3 regions of the Arthrobacter gandavensis genome follow, and region 1 is predicted to be linked to each of the others. Evidence: riboswitches for the same ligand, from Rfam matches in the RefSeq annotation. Region 1 holds a riboswitch; each other region holds the start of a gene.
The links. A riboswitch is a leader RNA that binds a small molecule or an ion and turns the genes downstream of it on or off. The one in region 1 is predicted to bind S-adenosylmethionine.
Positions count from the first base shown of each region.

Region 2: linked by a shared signal. The riboswitch ahead of ABFX29_RS14885 (bifunctional o-acetylhomoserine/o-acetylserine sulfhydrylase) and the one ahead of ABFX29_RS03270 (methionine ABC transporter ATP-binding protein) in region 1 are both predicted to bind S-adenosylmethionine.
Region 3: linked by a shared signal. The riboswitch ahead of ABFX29_RS07375 (hypothetical protein) and the one ahead of ABFX29_RS03270 (methionine ABC transporter ATP-binding protein) in region 1 are both predicted to bind S-adenosylmethionine.

Region 1 is NZ_BAAALV010000002.1:26,397-32,427, forward strand. Features, by position in the region: gene ABFX29_RS03255 (acyl-CoA dehydrogenase family protein) at 1-889, opposite strand, end outside; gene ABFX29_RS03260 (NtaA/DmoA family FMN-dependent monooxygenase) at 886-2,310, opposite strand; gene ABFX29_RS03265 (methionine ABC transporter permease) at 2,340-3,005, opposite strand; gene ABFX29_RS03270 (methionine ABC transporter ATP-binding protein) at 2,998-3,789, opposite strand; SAM riboswitch class I at 3,892-3,995, opposite strand; gene ABFX29_RS03275 (hypothetical protein) at 4,207-4,770, shown strand; gene ABFX29_RS03280 (CoA-binding protein) at 4,781-5,197, opposite strand; gene ABFX29_RS03285 (alpha/beta fold hydrolase) at 5,269-6,031, opposite strand, start outside.
Region 2 is NZ_BAAALV010000007.1:307,067-313,097, forward strand. Features, by position in the region: gene ABFX29_RS14875 (hypothetical protein) at 1-534, opposite strand, end outside; gene ABFX29_RS14880 (VOC family protein) at 1,397-2,038, opposite strand; SAM riboswitch class IV at 2,163-2,279, shown strand; gene ABFX29_RS14885 (bifunctional o-acetylhomoserine/o-acetylserine sulfhydrylase) at 2,345-3,661, shown strand; gene metX (homoserine O-acetyltransferase MetX) at 3,658-4,794, shown strand; gene ABFX29_RS14895 (SGNH/GDSL hydrolase family protein) at 4,936-5,805, opposite strand; gene ABFX29_RS14900 (alpha/beta hydrolase) at 5,942-6,031, shown strand, end outside.
Region 3 is NZ_BAAALV010000002.1:878,157-884,187, forward strand. Features, by position in the region: gene ABFX29_RS07360 (hypothetical protein) at 1-479, opposite strand, end outside; gene ABFX29_RS07365 (MerR family transcriptional regulator) at 517-1,320, opposite strand; gene ABFX29_RS07370 (tyrosine-protein phosphatase) at 1,416-2,153, shown strand; gene ABFX29_RS07375 (hypothetical protein) at 2,150-2,536, opposite strand; SAM riboswitch class IV at 2,553-2,685, opposite strand; gene ABFX29_RS07380 (NAD(P)-dependent alcohol dehydrogenase) at 2,836-3,882, shown strand; gene ABFX29_RS07385 (SGNH/GDSL hydrolase family protein) at 3,961-4,974, opposite strand; gene paaZ (phenylacetic acid degradation bifunctional protein PaaZ) at 5,221-6,031, shown strand, end outside.

The DNA.
Region 1 (6,031 bases):
GGAGCCGGGCCGCGAAGGATCCGTAGTGGTTCTGGATAAACGGATCGTCCGACGCCGATTCCACCTCGGCGTGGAACCACGGCCTTGCGCTGGAGAGCGTGTAGTCCCGGGCCGCGAGCACGGCGCCCTCCGCGGCGGCGAGGTACACGTGGGCGAAGAGCAGCTGGAAGGCGGGGGTGGTGAGCACCTGGTGCGGGCGGCGTTCGCCGTCGTGGGTTCCCAGGTTGGTGATCACCTCGGCGTCGGGCACAAACACATTCCGGAACTCGATGGTGTTGGTGGCGGTGAGGCGGGAGCCCAGGACGTCCCAGTCATCGTGGCGCACCACGCCGTCGGAGGCGGTGTCGATGATCAGCGCCAGCCGGTCACCGCCGTCGAGCACTGCCCGGGCGTAGATCTTCTCTGCGACCCGGCTGCCGGTGGCGAACGGTTTCCTGCCGGTGACCAGGTAGCCGCCCTCGGTGCGGACGGCGGTGGCCTGGGGGCCCTGGGGAGTGCCGGTGGAGGACCAGAGCCACTGGCGGACCAGGCACTGCTCCGCCAGGTCCTGCCCGCGTTCCGGATCGAGGTCGATGTAGGGGAAGGCCTGGAAAATGTAGTGGTAGCCCAGCAGCTGTCCAATCGAGTTGTCCGCGCGGGCTACCCGCTGCACGATTTCGAAGGCGGTGCTCCAGTTGATTCCGGCGCCGCCGTAGCGGGCGGGAATGGTGAGCGGCAGCAGCCCGGACCGGCGCAGGATCTCCAGTTCCGTGAACGGCGGCTTGTTGGCGGCGTCGCGCTCGAGGGCATCCGCGCCGAGGATCGCCGCGACCTCGTCTGCGACGTCGAACCAGCGCTGCGCCTCTGCTGGCACCGTGTGTCCGTATCGGGTGAGCAGGCTGGCAGTCATCGGGTAGCTCCTGGGGTTGCAAGGGTATTTTCGGGGGTGAAGGCGCCGCGGAACTGCGAAGCCCGGTGCCGTTCGTTCAGCAGCGGACCTGCGCCAAAGAGTTTCTCGCGCAGTGTCCCGGGGGCGTATTCGCTCTGTGCCAGGCCGCGGCGGCGCAGCTCAGGCAGCACACCGTCGATGAAGTCGGTGTAGGAGCCGGGCAGGATGGCGTTGATGATGTTGATGCCGTCCACCCCCGCGTCCTGCCAGCGTTCAAGTTCATCGGCGATCTGTTCCGGGGTGCCGGTGACCTGCTGGGCCTCGGTGCGGTAGCGGGCAACGTCGGCCAGGGTGGGATTGCCGCCCGGGGTGGAGTCGATGATCGCCTGCAGTACTCCCCGGCCCCCTTCGGTCTGTACGTCCCCCAGCGGGGTGTCCAGGTCCAGGCCGCCGAGGTCGATGCCCAGGCCGCCGCCGATGTGCGCGATCACGGCATCCAGGTCCAGGAATTCGTCCTGCTCGGCCTTTTTCCGCTGTGCTTCGGCTTCGGTGCCGCCCACCACGAAGGACAGGCCGGTGAAGACCTTGATGTCGTCGGGCCGCCGCCCGGCTTCTGCGGCGCGTGCCCGGACTCCCGCGGAGACCTTGGCCGCGTGGGCGTGGTTGGGGGCGAAGATGAACGTCGCCTCGGCGTTGGCTGCAGCGAACTGCTGCCCCCGCCCGGAACTTCCGGCCTGGAAGAGCACGGGCGTGCGCTGCGGGGAAGGTGAGCTCAGGTGCGGTCCGTCGATCGAGTACCGTTCGCCGCGGTGGTGGATCTTGTGGACTTTGTCCGGATCCGCGTGAATGCCGCTGGTTTTGTCCTGGACCAGGGCGCCGTCGTCCCAGGACCCTTCCCAGAGCTTGTACACGGCGTCGGTGTATTCGTCCGCCCAGTCGTAGCGGCGGTCGTGTTCCGTGAGGCCGTCGCCGCCGAAGTTGCGGTGCGCGTTCTCCAGCACGGAGGTGACGATGTTCCAGCCGGCACGGCCACCGGAGAGATGGTCAAGGGTGGAGAGCTGCCGCGCGAACTGGAACGGATGGCTCTGCACCACGGACGACGTCGCAGCCAGGCCGATATCCCTGGTGGCACCTGAGAGTGCGGCGAGCAGAAGCAGCGGATCGTTGGCCGGCACCTGCAGGCCGCGGCGCACGTGGGATGACCAGCCGCCGTCGTGGTTCCCGTACAGGCCCACGACGTCGGCAAAGAACAGGGCGTCGAACTTCGCCGCTTCGAGCTGCCGGGCAAGGTCTGTCCAGAAGGACAGCTCGTTGAAGCGGTGCTGCTCGGCATCGGGGTGGCGCCACTGGCCGCCGCGGATGTGGCTGGTGGTGTTCATCAGGAAGGCGTTCAGCAGAAGGCGCGGACGCCCGCCGGGAAAACGGGTACTGGGAATGCTCATGGAAGTAACTTTCGGTAGGAGCGGGAAGGCTAGAGGCGCTTGTCGGCGCGGCGGGAGAGCCAGGAGCCGCCCAGCTGCACGGCCTGGACCAGCAGGACCATCAGCACAATGGCAGTGAGCATCAGCCCGGTCTCGTAGCGGTAGTAGCCGTAGCGGATGGCAAAGTCGCCGATTCCCCCGCCGCCCACCAGGCCGGCCATGGCGGAGTAGGAGATGAAGCTGACCGTCATGATGGTCACCGAGCTGATCAGGGCCGGACGGGCTTCAACCAGCAGCACGTCCCGCACAATCTGCCCGCGGGTGGCGCCCATGGAGCGGGCCGCTTCCACTACCCCGCCGCCGAGCGCGGTGATGTTCTGCTCCACGAACCGGGCAAAGTACGGGATGGCGTTGATGGTCAGCGGCACGATAACGGCTGCGGTGCCGATGGTTGTTCCCACCACGAAGCGGGTGAACGGGATGATCGCGATCAGCAGGATCAGGAACGGAAAGGAACGCACCAGATTCACCAGTGAGTCCAGGACGCGGTGCAGCCGCGGTTTGTGCCCCAGCCCGTCCGGCCCAAGGGAGTAGAGCAGCACACCCAGCGGGGTGCCGATCAGCACCGCCAGCGGAATCGCGACCAGCAGCATGGTGCCGGTCTGGCCCAGTGCGGCGAGCAGTTCCGGCCAGACTTCGGCAATTCGCTCAAGCAACGCGGACTCCTTCCCGGCCGGCAGCCCGGTCCAGGGTGATTTCGTCGGAGATCAGGTACCGGCCGATTGCGGTGGCTGGCGTGAACCCGGGCCGGGCCAGCTCCGCGAGCGCGAACTGTTCCACCACCCGGCCTTCCTCCATCACGGCCACGTTGTCCGCAATCGCCTTGATGACGTTCATTTCATGGGTCACCACCACGATCGTGATGCCGAACCGTGCGTTGACGTCGCTGAGGTACTGCAGCACGGAGGCGGTGGTCCGCGGGTCGACGGCGGAGGTCGGTTCGTCGCAGAGCAGCACCTTGGGCCGCGTGGCCAGGGCACGGGCGATTGCAACTCGCTGCTTCTGTCCGCCGGAGAGCTTGGCCGGATAGGTCCCCGCCTTCTCCGAGAGGTCGACGACGGCGAGCGCCTCCAGTGCGCGGGCGCGGCGTTCGGCGGCGTTCTTCACTCCGGCGAACTTGAGCGAGAGCTCCACGTTCTGCGCCGCGGTCCGGTTGTTCAGGAGGTTGAAGTGCTGGAAGATCATGCCGATCTCATGCCTGGCCGCCCGAAGCTCGGCATCACCCAAGCCGGTCAGGTCCGTTCCATCCACCAGTACACGGCCGGACGTTGGGCGTTCCAGCAGGTTGATGTTGCGCAGCAGGGTGGATTTACCGGCACCGGAGAACCCGATGATGCCCTGGATGCTTCCCTTGGGGATGGACAGGGTGACGTTGTCCACTGCCGTGAAGGCCGATTCACCGCCCCCAAAGACGGTAGAGACGTTTTCGATCCGGATCATGCTGTCCTCCTGCGGTCTGAGCCCGGGAAGAGGTGCACGCCTCCGCAGGCTCACGCAGCCGTGCGGAAGGCACGGGGCAGCGGACCGCAAAGAGCAGGTGCTTCTCCATCGGTCCTGGCGGTAGCACCCTTCTTCAGCGGAAAGCCCGCGGAAGGGGGTTGCTGCGGCGTCACGGAGCCAGGTCTCTCAGCCGCTCTGGATGGTTACGGGACTATCTAAACCGCCCAGGCACCGGCGGGGCCAGAAGATTTCCCCGTGCGGCCGAATGCGTCGGTGCGTAACGCGCCGCGGCGTCACAATCCGTTTTGTTACGTCCGTGGGGGTCCCTGCCCCAACCCACGCGCCACCCGCGCAGACGCACGGGCGTTCTGCGGCGCGGGAGCACTGATTCTCCTGGGAATCCGCGAGGATGGGAACGTGAGATCTACGGAACGCCCCGCCCTTTCGCCCTCGCTTGGGCCGGCCGAATTCCGCCGCTGGTACTGGCTAAAGGAAGAGCTGCAGGCGTTCGCGCGCACGCAGGAGATATCCGCTGCCGGTTCAAAGGAGCAGCTGGCAGAACGCATCGCCGCATTCCTGGCGGGCACACCGCTTCCTCCCCCGGCCGGCAGGCCTCACATGTCCCGGCAGCGGCTCGTACCGCCGCTGACCATCCACACCGTGATTCCGGCGGGACATCCGTGCAGCCAGGTGCTGCGGGAGTTCTTCGTCCACGCCCTCGGGCCCGGGTTCCGGTTCGATGCGCCGATGCGGGAGTTCTTTGCCGCCAATGACGGGACCGCGACCCTGGCCGCAGCCCTGGACCACTGGCACGCCACCCGGGATACTGCTGCGCGGCCGATCAGCCCGCAGTTCGAACTCAACCGCTTCTCCAGGGACTGGCATGCAGCACATCCCGGCGGCAGCCGCGATCAGATGATTCAGGCCTGGAAAGCGTACCGGGCGCTGCCCGTGGACCAGCGGATCCAGGACAGCGTCTGATGTTCCGTCGCTAGAGTCCAAACCTTCCGGCCTCGATGACCGGGCAGGTGTTCATGACGACGTCGAGCCCTGCGTTTGCGGCGCGCTTCGCGGCGTCTTCATCGACCACGCCCAGCTGCAGCCACACGGCCTTGGCGCCGATTGAAATGGCCTGGTCCACGATGTTTCCCACCTTGGCCGAATTCACGAAGCAATCCACAACGTCCACCTGGCCGGGGATGTCCGCCAGCTTGCTGTAGCCCTGCTGGCCGTGGACGGCCTGCCCGGAAAGGTTCACGGGGATGATCTCCATGCCCAGGGAATCCCGGACAAACCGTGAAACACCGACGGCGGGACGGGCCGGATTGTTCGAAAGGCCCACTACCGCCCAGCGGCCCTTGGCCGTGAGCAGCCGGGTAATGACCTCGGGATCATTGAGGTGCACCATGCGGTCTCTCCTTTGAGTCTCTGCAGGGCTCCCACCCTACGCTCAGGGTACAAACGCGGCAGACTGCGGACCTATTCCAGGAAAGCGTCGACGGCGGCGGCCAGGGTCTGGTCATCCAGCCCGTGCCAGCTGCCCTCCAGCAGCTGGAATGACCCCTCGGGCAGCAGCTCGGCAGTCTCACGCGCCCATTCGCGCAGCCGGTCATCACTTCCGGAACTCGCCAGCACCAGCACCGGCACGCGGATTCCGGTCAGGGACCGCACGTCGGTTTCCAGCAGCAGGGTCAGGTCATAGGAGATGGTGTGAGCCGCCGGCTCAAACGGAGCCGGGTCCGAGGCCTCGATGATCTCCGCCGGCACTCCGATGGACTCCTGGAACAGCCGAACGGCTCCTGCCCGGTCACCTGCCGCAACCAGCTCATCCAGCTCAGGGCGGATGTCCGGATCTTCGTCAGTGTCCCCGGTGAGCGGAGGTTCCACGGCGATGACGCTGGAGATGACCGCGGACTCCGAGGCAGCCCGGAGCGCGAGGACGGCGCCGGAGGAGGTTCCCAGCAGATCGGCCGTGCCGCCGGCGGTTTCCACCACGGCCAGCAGGTCGTCCACCTCGGATTCCGGGGTGTACTCCTCCCCGTCCCCGCTCTCGCCCTTGCCTCGGCGGTCATACGTGTAGACGGTGTGGCCTGCGGCCAGCAGTTCGGCAACACCTGCCATCCCCGAGGTGGTCCGGTCCATCATGACGGGATCCACCACCACCAGCGGAGGCCCTTCCCCCCGGCGCTGCCACGCAATAGGCGTTCCGTCGGCGGAAAGCACACGTCCTGAAGCTTCGGCT
Region 2 (6,031 bases), on a different contig from region 1:
TCTCCGCAGGCCTGACCCGACCAACAGCTGCACCAGTCCGTCAGGGTGGGCGGCGTCCCGGGCGGTTTCGGACCAGGTCCACCGAACGAATCCGACCCCGGTGGCGCGGATTCTGTCTTCCCGGCGCTTCTCTTGGATGAGTGCGTCCCGTCCTGCCTGATGACTGCCATTCGTGACAGGGCCGTACTTCACGGCGCCGTCGAATTCGCCGACCAGGTTTCCCTCTTCCCAGTAGAAATCGGTCCGGCCAAGCAGGCGTCCGTCGGGTCCGTGGAACTCGCGCTGCAGATCCGGAATCGGCAGGCCGTGCCGGTACATGAGTGCCCGGGAATAGGACTCGCCGGGGGATTCCGAGCGGGCGTCGGCGAAGTCGATGACCCGCAGGGCCCGCGTCTGCTTGGTGAGAGAGACATATTGGCGTGCAAGGCGCCGAAGGTCCGACTTCTCCAGCGCAGGCAGTTTCTGGCCGTGGTCGGTTCGAAGCACGTGGTCCATGGCTGGTACGGCCTGTTCGAAGGGCAGGTATGCAGACATGTCGAGGACGGTCTGGGCGCGGGATGTTACCGAGATACCGTCAACAACGGCCACAGGTTCAAGGAGGCGGCGTTCTGCCCAGCGTAGATCGCCGCGGGAGCGTCCATGTGTCGCATCGGATGCCAGCAGCATGAATCCGGTTGAACGGCCGATTACGGGTATGCGCCACACTCTGGCAGCTGACTGTTGAATCACGACTCTTCCGGATGCCTGGTCACCCGCGACCGCTGCAAGCCGCACGCGTTCCCGCTCCCAGGGAGCGAGCCTCTGCCATTCCTCAGCATGGATGTAGATACCGCGTCTGAGCCGAACGAGTTTCCCCATAGAGCATTTGCGTGCCAGATCCCGGCGGCTCGTTCCGTCCAGGTCGGCCTCAGCCGCGAACAAGAATGTGGTCGACATGGGGACCACTCTGCGGCTTGTCAGCCGGGCCCGGCATCCGGGAAGACAATTTGTGGAGAACCGGCGAAATCCTGCATGGAAGCCCGCCGCGTCTGCGAGGTACTCTGCCCTGCCTGGAGGGTACTCCCGCCGTGGGGCTGAAAGCTCCTTCGGGGAAGTGCCGGTACACGTCCTCTCAGCTGTGCCGCGCCGAAAACCCTCCACTTGGGGACTTGCCCGCCAGTCTGGGACTTTCCTGCCGTGGCGCCGCGCAGGATTGTCCCAAACCGGCAGGGATGTCCCGAAGTGGAGGAATCGGGGTCGGAGGTGTGTCCCAAACCGGCAGGGATGTCCCCAAGTGGAGGGAACCCACCCAAGCCCTCCCCGCAATGTGGAAAACGCTCCGGTTCGGGACCAATCGCCCCCGGCGCACCGGAGAGATTGTCACAAACCGGAGCGTTTTCTCGAACCGGAAGCAGAACTAGATCTCGACGAGACCCTTTTCAGTGGCAAAGGTGACGGACATGATGCCCGGGGTGCCCTTGGGAGAGACCCAGGTGACGTCCACGGACTCCAGCGGCTTCTCGACGGGCATGCCCAGCCATTCGGTCACGCGCTCGGCGGAACCGGCGATGGTGAGTGACTGCAGCGAGACGGCGCCGTCGAGGGCACGGGACGGGTGGAGGTCGGCCTTGTCCTCGTCCCAGCGCAGCATGTAGGGAACCTGCGGGTCAGCGATCAGGCCGTTGATGCCGATCTGCCTCCACGTGAGTTCCTGTCCGTCGGGGAACTTGCGGTTGCCGGGGACGGAGGAGCGGCCAAGGCGTTCTTCGAAGGGAGCAAGGTCCTCAACGGCAACACACCAGCCCATCCAGCCGCCGCCGGCTTCGGAGCGTGCACGGACGGCCTGTCCAAAGGGAGCCTTGTCCGAGGCAGGGTGGTTCAGTACTTCAACAACCTCAACATACTGGTGGTTCGCCAGCGGGAGGATCATGTTGCGGGTACCGAAACGGGGATGGACTCCGCCTTTGACGAAGTCGGTTCCCAGGGCAGCAGCAATGCGTTCCGTAGTGGCCAGCAGGCCGTCGGATTCGCAGGCGTAAGAGACGTGATCCAGGCGCATGCGAACATCTTGGCACGTTGTGACCTGTGTCTCGACTAAGGCAACCCTAAGCGGCGTAATGGACAACTTTCACGCTGCGTCATATGGGTTGCGCAACTGCCCCGCCGTTGGTTCTATAGGTACAGGTCATGAGTGCCAGCAGATAGCCCCGGCTTGCTGGCCGGCAACCCTCCAACCGCGGTGGGGTGCCCCGGGTGAAGACCTGGCCGTACGCAATCAGGCGTACCGGCAAGCGCGGGCCACACGTGTCGCTCCGGTGTATTCCGGCTCAGACCCTGTGGGGCCCCTGGTCATAAAGGGAGCACAATGTCTGCCAACTGGTCCTTCGAAACACGCCAGATCCATGCAGGTCAGGAGCCCGACGCCGTTACCGGCGCCCGCGCCCTGCCCATCTACCAAACCTCCTCCTTCGTCTTTCCCAGCGCCGAAGCGGCAGCTAACAGGTTCGCGCTGGCCGAACTGGAACCGATCTACACCCGGATCGGCAACCCCACCCAGGAAGCGGTGGAGAACCGTATCGCGTCCCTGGAAGGCGGCCTCGGAGCACTGCTGCTCGCTTCGGGCCAGGCAGCCGAAACGTACGCCATCCTGAACCTTGCCCAGGCCGGCGACCACATTGTGGCTAGCCCCAGCCTGTACGGCGGCACCTACAACCTTTTCAAGCACACCTTTAAGAAGTTCGGGATCGACGTCAGTTTCGTCGCCGATCCGGACAACCTGGACCAGTGGCGCGAAGCTGTCCGCCCCAATACCAAGGCCTTCTTCGGCGAAGTTGTCTCCAACCCCCGCCAGGACGTCCTGGACATCGAGGGAATATCCGCCGTCGCCCATGAGGCGGGCATCCCGCTGATCGTGGACAACACCCTCTCCACGCCGTACCTGATCCGGCCCATCGAATGGGGTGCGGACATCGTGGTGCATTCGGCCACCAAGTACCTGGGCGGGCACGGCACGGTGATCGCCGGGGTGATCGTGGATTCCGGCAACTTCGACTTCGGGGCCGATCCGGAGAAATTCCCGGGCTTCAATACCCCTGACGAGAGCTACAACGGCCTGGTGTACGCCCGCGACCTCGGTGCCAACGGCGTTCTCGGGGCGAACCTGGCCTACATCCTCAAGGCCCGGGTCCAGCTGCTCCGTGACCTCGGCTCGGCGCTGTCCCCGTTCAACGCGTTCCTCCTCGCCCAGGGCCTGGAGACCCTCAGCCTGCGCGTGGAGCGGCACGTCGAAAACGCCGTCGCGGTGGCGCGCTGGCTTGAAGCGCACGACGACGTCATCTCGGTTGCGTACGCAGGCCTTGAGTCGAGCCCCTGGTTTGAGCGCGGACAGAAGTACGGGCCGCGCGGAACCGGGGCGATTGTGTCCTTCGAAATCGAGGGCGGAGTGGAAGCAGGCAAGCGCTTCGTGGACGGTCTCGAGCTGCACTCCCATGTGGCGAACGTGGGTGACGTGCGCTCCCTGGTGATCCACCCGGCGTCGACGACGCACAGCCAGCTGGGCGCCGAGGCACAGGCAGCGGCCGGCGTCAGCCCGGGACTGGTACGCCTGTCCGTGGGGCTGGAACACATTGACGACATCATCGCGGACCTCGATGCCGGTTTCCGCGCTGCAAAGGGAGCATGAAGTACAGCGTGACCACGTATCCTCCTGCACCACAGCACCCCGTCCGCGTCCTTGACGGGGTGCTGCAGTACGCCCCGATCGGTGACCTTGAACTTGAAACCGGCGGCGTCCTTCCAGACGTAGTGCTGGGCTATGAGACGTGGGGCGAGCTGAACGCCGACGCGTCCAACGCCGTCCTGGTTCCGCATGCCCTGACGGGGAGCACCCACGTAGCGCAGGGCAGCACGGACGAACCGGGTTGGTGGGACGGGCTGGTGGGTCCGGGCCGGACCATCGACACCAACAGGTTCTACGTCGTTTCCATCAACATGGTCGGCGGCTGTTACGGCTCCACGGGCCCGGCGTCGGCGGACCCGGAAGGACTTCCGTGGGGTTCTCGCTTCCCGTTCGTGACCATCCGGGATTCCGTGCACGCCGAAGCGCGCCTGGCCGACCAGTTGGGAATCCGCCGCTGGCACACAGTGCTGGGAGGATCCCTGGGCGGCGCGCGGGCACTTGAATGGGCCGTCACGGAGCCGGAGCGGGTGGCCCGGTGCGCAGTGATAGCGGCGACGGCGGCAAGCACCGGTGAGCAGATCGCCTTTGCCCAGGCCCAGGTGGCGGCCATCCGCCTGGATCCGGATTACAACGGCGGGGACTACTACAACGGCCGTGCCCCGCTGGCCGGACTGGGCCTGGCCCGGCGGATTGCGCACATTACCTACCGGTCCGAGGCTGAGCTGCAGTACCGGTTCGGACGGACGCCGCAGCCGGGGGAGGACCCGCTGGGCGCGGCCCTGCCGGCAGAACGCGGCCGCTACCAGGTGGAGAGCTACCTGGACCATCAGGGAGAAAAACTTGCCGGCCGGTTCGACGCCAACAGCTACGTCATCCTCACCGAGGCACTGATGAGCCACGACGTCACCCGGGGCAGGGGCAGCCTGAAAGATGCGCTCGCCGCTGCCCAGGCCGAGTTCCTTGTGGCAGCCGTGGACTCGGACCGGCTGTACTTCCCGGAACAGTCCTACGAACTGGCGGCCGCCCTTCCCGGCGAGAACCGCGTGCACCTGATCAGCGCGCCCATTGGCCACGACGGGTTCCTCACCGACGTGCTCCAGCTTCAGGACGTTCTGCGGCAGGACTTCTTCGCCTAGGCGCCCGCAAGGCACCAGAGACCGGCACGGCACCAGAGACCCGCACGGCACCAGAGGGAGATGCACAGCGCGCCGGAGGAACCCGCTGCGGCCGCCCGGCCCCGGGCACGCAGGCCCGGCCCGTGAGAAGCCCGGAGCAGGCTAGTCCCGGCTGGCCGGCGCTGCCGCCGCAGCTTCAGTCCCGGCAGCCTCGGAGGATCCCTGCGGCATCCGCTTGCCGAAATACGGTCCGGCGTCCGGCCGCTTTGGCGAGATACCGTCCCCGGAGGAGCGCCTGCGGACCCGCCGCATCACCCACGGCATCAGGTACTCGCGGGCCCAGAACAGGTCCTCGGAGCGCGCCGTCCGCCAGGTCTTGGCCGGCAGTTCCTTCACCCGCGCCGGTTCCAGGGTGTGCGGGACGCCAAGCGTTTCGAGCACCATGGCCGCGATGGTCTGGTGCCCCATGGGGGAGAAGTGCAGCCGGTCCGGTGCCCACATCTGCTGGTTGCTCAGCTCCCGCAGCGCCCACATGTCTGCGATGACGGCGTCGTGCCGCATGGCCACCGTGCGCAGGTTCTCGTTGTAAATGGCTACCCGCCCGCGGACGCTGCCCAGCACCGGTGTGGCCCCGATATCCGGACCGGTGAAGAGCACCACTGTGGCACCGGTTTCCCGCAGCCGCGCGATGGTGGCATCCATGGTTTCGGCGAGCCGGTCAGGGTCCCCGCCGGGGCGGATGACGTCGTTGCCGCCGGCGCAGATGGTCACCAGGTCCGGCTTCAGGTCGATGGCGGGCTGAACCTGCTCGGCAACGATCTGGTTCAGCAGCCGTCCGCGGATGGCCAGGTTCGCGTAGGCGAAGTCATCATGCCCGGCGGCGAGTTCCTCCGCCAGGCGGTCGGCCCACCCGCGGTGGCCGCCGGGGCTCTCCGGGCTGGGGTCGCCGATCCCTTCCGTGAACGAGTCGCCCAGCGCCACGTACCGGTTGAAGGGATGATCCGGGTGCCCCTGCGGCGGGGCGGCCTGCACGGCCGGATCGGTGCCGGTCTGCGGTTCGGATGGTACAGAGGGGTGCTGAGCATTTTCGGTCACCGAACCATGATTGCCCCTTTGGGCCTGGCTACGCGACCGTAGGTTGGATCGGCCGCATGCCAGAATGGGTTTTATGACTGAAATCTCTCCCTGGAACCCCGTTGTGCTCTTCTCCAAGCCTGAAGAAGAGCGGGCCGGAACGCCGCTGCTGGTGCTCTTTCAC
Region 3 (6,031 bases), 850 kb from region 1:
CCTGAGGTTTGAAGCAGCCAGGAGATCAGGGAGTTCGAATTCCACATGTCTCCGCCGGGCATCTTCGCACCCCACACCAGGCACGGTACCCGGGGCACGCGCTGCAGCAGCGCCCCGGCGTCCCCGGCGGGCAGGCTGAACAGGTCCGGAGGTTCCAGGGCGTAGGCGAGATCGGGAATATCACCGTCCCGCCAGCAGCGGACCTCATACCGGAACAGTTTCAGTACCCCGAGCCGCTGCGCGCCTACGGGGCCGGTTGCCACCACTCCCCGCGGTTCGGAGCCCTGGCCCCACGCCGGCGTCATCTCAATCGTGTACCGGGTCCCGGCGGTCACTTCCAGGGCTGCATGGAACAGCGGCTGGGGGCGGCGGTGCTCGCGGGCGGAGCGCCAAAGCTCCCACCACCGGCTCGTGTGGATCACCACGTGCCCTCCGGCACCGACGGGCAGCCACCATAACTTCACCTCGGCCCTGCCCATCCGGTGCCTCCCTGGTTCCGGCGCGAAGGCCCGAAGGCTAAGACCTGGCCACCGGCTGCTGCAGCTCAGTCACCCAGTCCGCCTGGTCCGCTGACTCCGACCGAAGGTACACCTCGCGGCACGGACCTGACAGGGTCAAACCCCGCGCAATGATCTCTGCGTGCACTGCCTGCCAGCTCTCGCCGATGCGCTCCATCGAACCGAGGTGGACTCCGCAGACTGCCTCCGTAACCGCCGGCAGCTCTACCGCCTCGGCGCCGTCGGGCACGGGGCCCGTGTGCGCGAACCCGGCGGTGATCCGCAGGCCGTCCTCGCCCATATCGTATTCCGCCACCGGCACACCGCCCGGTGTGCCGGAGGCGGACAGGAGGGTTGCGACGGCATCGAAGAGGGGCCCGACGACGCCGGGGACCTCGGGCTGTTCGGACACCACGGCGCTGCGGGCAGCGAGCCGGATGGCCGGGAGGGGCTTTTCAATGATTTCGATCTGGGCCATGGCATTTTCCTTTTCAATAAGGTGGAGCCTGCGCTCAACGTCGATGAGCCGTGCCGCCGCTACCCTCGCCTCTTCGGCGACTTCCGCTCTCCGGAGGCGAAGCAGGCCGGCGATCCGGCCGGAGTCCACCCCGGAAGCGAGCATCGCGGAAATATCGTCCAGGCCGAAGCCCAGGGAACGCAGCGCCACAATCCGGTGCAGCCTCTCAAGCTGGGACGGATCGTAGGAGCGGTAACCGCTGAACTCATCCACGTGAGCGGGCACGAGCAGGCCGGCGGTGTCCCAGTGCCGCAGCATGCGGTGGGTTACCTGGCCGATCTGCGCGAACGCTCCGATGGTTAACATGTCTCAGTTCTCCTGCCTGCCACAGTGTCAGGGTCAAGTATCGCCTCCGAACGGCTTTCCGGGTGCCCGGCAGCGGTACCGCCTACGCTGGAGGAATGGGGAACCCGTCGAACCGCACTGTTGACTGGGAGGGCGCTGCCAACGCCCGGGACCTCGGAGGGATCCCGGCTGCCGGCGGCCAGGTCCGCCCCGGCAGGTTCTACCGGATGGGCCGCTCTGAATGGCTCACTGCCCGCGGCTGGCAGCAAGCGCGCGACGCCGGTGTCCGCACCGTCATCGACCTGCGCAACGCAGCGGAGATCGGCCGCAGGGATACGGATCCCGTGGTGCCGCCGTCGGCAGTCCACGGCGTCCGGTTCCTCAACCTGCCCACCCAGGAAGCCAACGATCCCGACTTCACCGCACTCACGGGCCCGTACATGAGCTCACCGCGCTTCTACCCGGAGAACCTGCGGCGCTGGCCGGAAAAGTTCGCGGCAATCGCGCAGGCCGCCGCGGATGCCCCGCCCGGCGGCGTCGTAATCCACTGCTCCGCCGGACGGGACCGTACCGGGCTGGTGACGGCACTGGTGCTGGGCATGGCCGGTGTGGAGCCGGCGGACATTGCCGCCGACTACCGTGCTGCCCTGACCGGGATCAACGACTGGCACCGGACCCAGCAGCGGCCCAGGGAGCGGCCGCTGGATGCCCCTGAGCTCGCGGCCCGGGCCAACGCCGCCGAAGCGGAGCTGCTGAGTTTCCTGGCGGATTTCGACGCCGCAGCGTACCTGCGCCGGGCCGGTGCCGGCGAGGAAACCCTCGCCCGGCTCCGGTCCAGGCTGCTCGACTCCTAGGCTGACCCGTGGTCCTGCATGGTCACGTCATTCCGCGGAACCCGGCCGCGGCACGGAACCACCCTCTCAGGAGTGGCTAAGTAGAAAAAAGAGCTCCGGTTCCGGCCCTCGTACGCACCGGGAACCATCAGGGAGGAATAGCGGGAGCACCACTGCGGTGTTCCGGGGCTCGCGGCCAGGGCCTCGGCCACCAGGGGAACGTCGTGGTGCCACATGATCTGCTGCCGGCCGTCGAGGACCAGGTAGATCAGGTCCAGTTCCGGATCGGCGTGGACTTCGACGTCGATCCAGTCGTCGTACCTCATGAGGCGGCCGCCGTGGATCCAGTGGATCTTGTGGCCGGGGTGGAAAGCGGTGCAGCGCGGGTCACTGGAGGGAATCACAGCGTGTCCTTCGAGATGAGTGTCCTTGCCCGCTCCGGTTGGACGCGGGCCGCTTCGTCATCCGAACCACCCGCCGAACATTGGGGTTGGTGCATGGCCAGTCGGAGCTTTTCCGCACCCTGCGGGTGCGGAGGCCATGTCTCGTGAAGCACTGATTACGTTAGCAGGCCGGGGGGACACTGGTACATCCCCCGGGATGCGGCGTGCACGGGCTGAGCGCCAAGGTAGGTATATGTGTATGCATGTATGGTGAAGGAAGTGGGTAACCTCCACTGAACCGATTCAAAGAAGAAGGCATCATGCGTGCAGTTGTATTTGAGAAGTGGCAGACTTTCCCGTCCCTGACGGAGGTCGAGAAGCCGAAGCCGGGCCCGGGCGAGGTCCTGCTGAAAGTGGCGGGCGCCGGCGCCTGCCATTCCGACGTCGCGCTTTACAAGGACTTCGCTGAAGGCGCCCCGGGGTCGATCCCGCCGGCCTTCGTCCTTGGCCACGAGAACTCCGGCTGGGTTGAAGAACTCGGCGAAGGGGTGACCGGCGTGGAAATCGGCGGTGCCTACCTGGTCTACGGCCCGGTGGGCTGCGGTCACTGCAAGGCCTGTTCCCGCGGCCAGGACACGTACTGCGAGAACGCTGCCGAGATGCCCTACCTGGGCATGGGCCTGGGCCGCGACGGCGGCATGGCGGAGTACCTGGTGGCCCCGGTGCGCAACCTCGTGCCGCTGGGCGACGCCGACCCCGTTGCCGCAGCTCCGCTCTCGGACGCGGCCCTGACCCCGTACCACGCGATTAAGAACTCCCTGCCGAACCTGGCTGGCGGCGGCAAATACGCCCTGGTCATTGGCCTGGGTGGACTCGGCCAGATGGCAGTGCAGATCCTTAAGGCCCTCACCGGTGCCACCGTGATCGCAACTGACATGAAGGAAGACGCCATGAAGAGGGCCGAGGACGCCGGCGCCATTGTGGTGCCCGGCGGTGAAGGCCAAGTGGAACGGATCCGCGAGATCACCGGCGGACGCGGCGTGGACGCGGCATTCGACTTCGTTGGAGTGGGGCCGACCATCAAGACCGCGGCTGCTTCGATGGCCCCGCAGTCCCGGTTCACGGTGGTCGGTATTGCCGGCGGCGCGTATGAGTGGAGCTTCTTCACTACGCCGTACGAGTCGACGATGACCAACACGTACTGGGGCACCATCGAAGACCTGCACGAAGTGGTTGCCATGTACCGCGCCGGGCAGATCAAGCCCGAGGTTGAGCTCTACGCCATGGACAACGCGCTGGAAGCGTACCGGAAGCTGGAAGCCGGCGAGCTCAGCGGCCGCGCCGTCGTCGTCCCGCACATGAAGTAACCCTTCCGGCCCCCAAAGCACGACGGCGGTGCCCGCGTTTGGCGGGCACCGCCGTCGTGCCGTTGGACCGGGTTTAGCTCAGCGGCGGCCGCGGCAGGGCTGGCCGCCGCCCGGATGCAGGTCGACGTCGGCGGTAATGGCCGCGAGGTAACCGTCGCGGTAGCCGGTGGCGTTCGGATGCAGGTCGAACGGGCCCCGCTCGAAGATGATCCATGGGTCGGACGAACCAACGCCGTGCCCGGCGAACTCGTCCACCACATCCACGTAGGTGGACCGCCGGTCCAGCAGCTGGGCAGCCAAAACCGTATTGAGCGCATCTGTGCCTGCGTTGAACAGGGCGGCTGCTTCGGGACTCAGCAGGCCGGGGACACCGGCGTCGTCGAAGAGATGCGGATAACCCACCAGCACCAGCTCGGCCTTCGGCGCCAAAGCCCGCAGCTGCTCCAGCGACTGGCGGACCTGGGGGGCCAGGGTCGTCTCGGCGTACGCCTGAGCCGCGGCAAGAGCGGGAGCGCAGGTGGCCGGCAGGGCAGCACCGGCGCAGGCAGCGACTATTTCCGTGAACCGGACGTCGTTCCCGCCGATGGTCAGGGTGACCAGGTCGGTGTCCCGGTTGATGCTGCCCGCAGCCTGCAGCGAGGCGATTTGCTCCGGCAGGTCCACCGGTCCGGCCGGAGGAGATGGGGGAGTGCTGGCTGCCGTGGCCCCGGCGCAGGTCACATCCGCGTCGAGCTCCACTTTGCGCTGTGCGTCCAGCAGGGCCGGGTAGCCCTCGGCTGTCCGCCCGCAGGCATCGAGTACTGCGCCGCCGCCATAGCCCGCTGCATAGGAGTCCCCAAGTGCCACGTAGTCAACGTTCCTGCCGCCTCCGCCGTCCCAGCCGTTGTGCGGTCCATGGGGTCCGTGCGGGCCATGGTGGCCGCGGCCGCGCTCATTGCCCGCGGCGGACCAGCCGGACGGAGCCTCCGCAGCGGCACCGGGTGCGGGCAGCACCAGGGACCCTGCCGTGAGCAGGCAACCTGCGGACAGCAGCGCCGCTGCCCGCCCCCACTTGCGCAACCAGAACATGTCCTTGCCTTCCGCCGTCGTCATCCGCAGTGCAGTGCTAACGGAACACGGTAACGGCCGTCCTGTGCCGGTGGAACAGGAGAGGCGTGCCCGGGTGCGAGAAGGCGAAATGTAAGGAAAGCCCGGGTCCTTGGGTGGTGTGCCGCAGCGCACTCTCATGTAGGCTGGATTCATTACCGACCGTCCGGTCAGTTATCGGGGTGTGCCGCAATTGCGGCGAGCGGCCCGGACCGGAAAACGAACGTCCAGTATCGAAAGGGTCCGTCAAAGATGACCTCAACCGCCATAGACGTGCAAGTCGTCCCCAGCTTCGTCCAGGACGAATGGTGGACCCCGGAGAGCACCTCCGCAAAATCCGCTGAAGTCCGCGACGCTTCGACCGGCGAACTGCTCGCCCTGGTCAGCACCGACGGACTGGACACAGCTGCCGCGCTCGAGCACGGCCGCACAGTGGGCCACCGCGGACTGGCCGGACTCACCTTCCACCAGCGCGCACTGAAGCTCAAGGAACTGGCCCAGTACCTCAACGGCCGCCGTCCGGAACTCTATGAAATCTCCGCCCGCACCGGCGCAACGAAGATCGATTCCCTCGTGGACATCGACGGCGGCATCGGCGTGCTCTTCACCTTCGGCTCCAAGGGCCGGCGCGAACTGCCGAACTCCACCGTCGTGATTGACGGAACCCCGGAGGTCCTGTCCAAGGACGGCTCCTTCATCGGCGAGCACATCTACACGTCCATCCCCGGCGTCGCCGTGCAGATCAACGCCTTCAACTTCCCGGTCTGGGGCATGCTGGAGAAGTTCGCCCCGGCGTTCCTTGCCGGCGTTCCCACGATCGTGAAGCCCGCAACCCCCACCGGCTACCTCACCGAAGCCGCCGTGCGGATGATGATCGAATCGGGCATCCTGCCCGCCGGCTCGCTGCAGCTGATCTCCGGCTCCGCACGGGACCTGCTGGACCACCTTGATTACCGGGACATGGTCTCCTTCACGGGCTCGGCCTCCACCGCGAACAAGCTGAAGAACCACCCCAACGTTATTGAGGGCGGCGTGCGCTTCACCAGCGAAACCGACTCGCTGA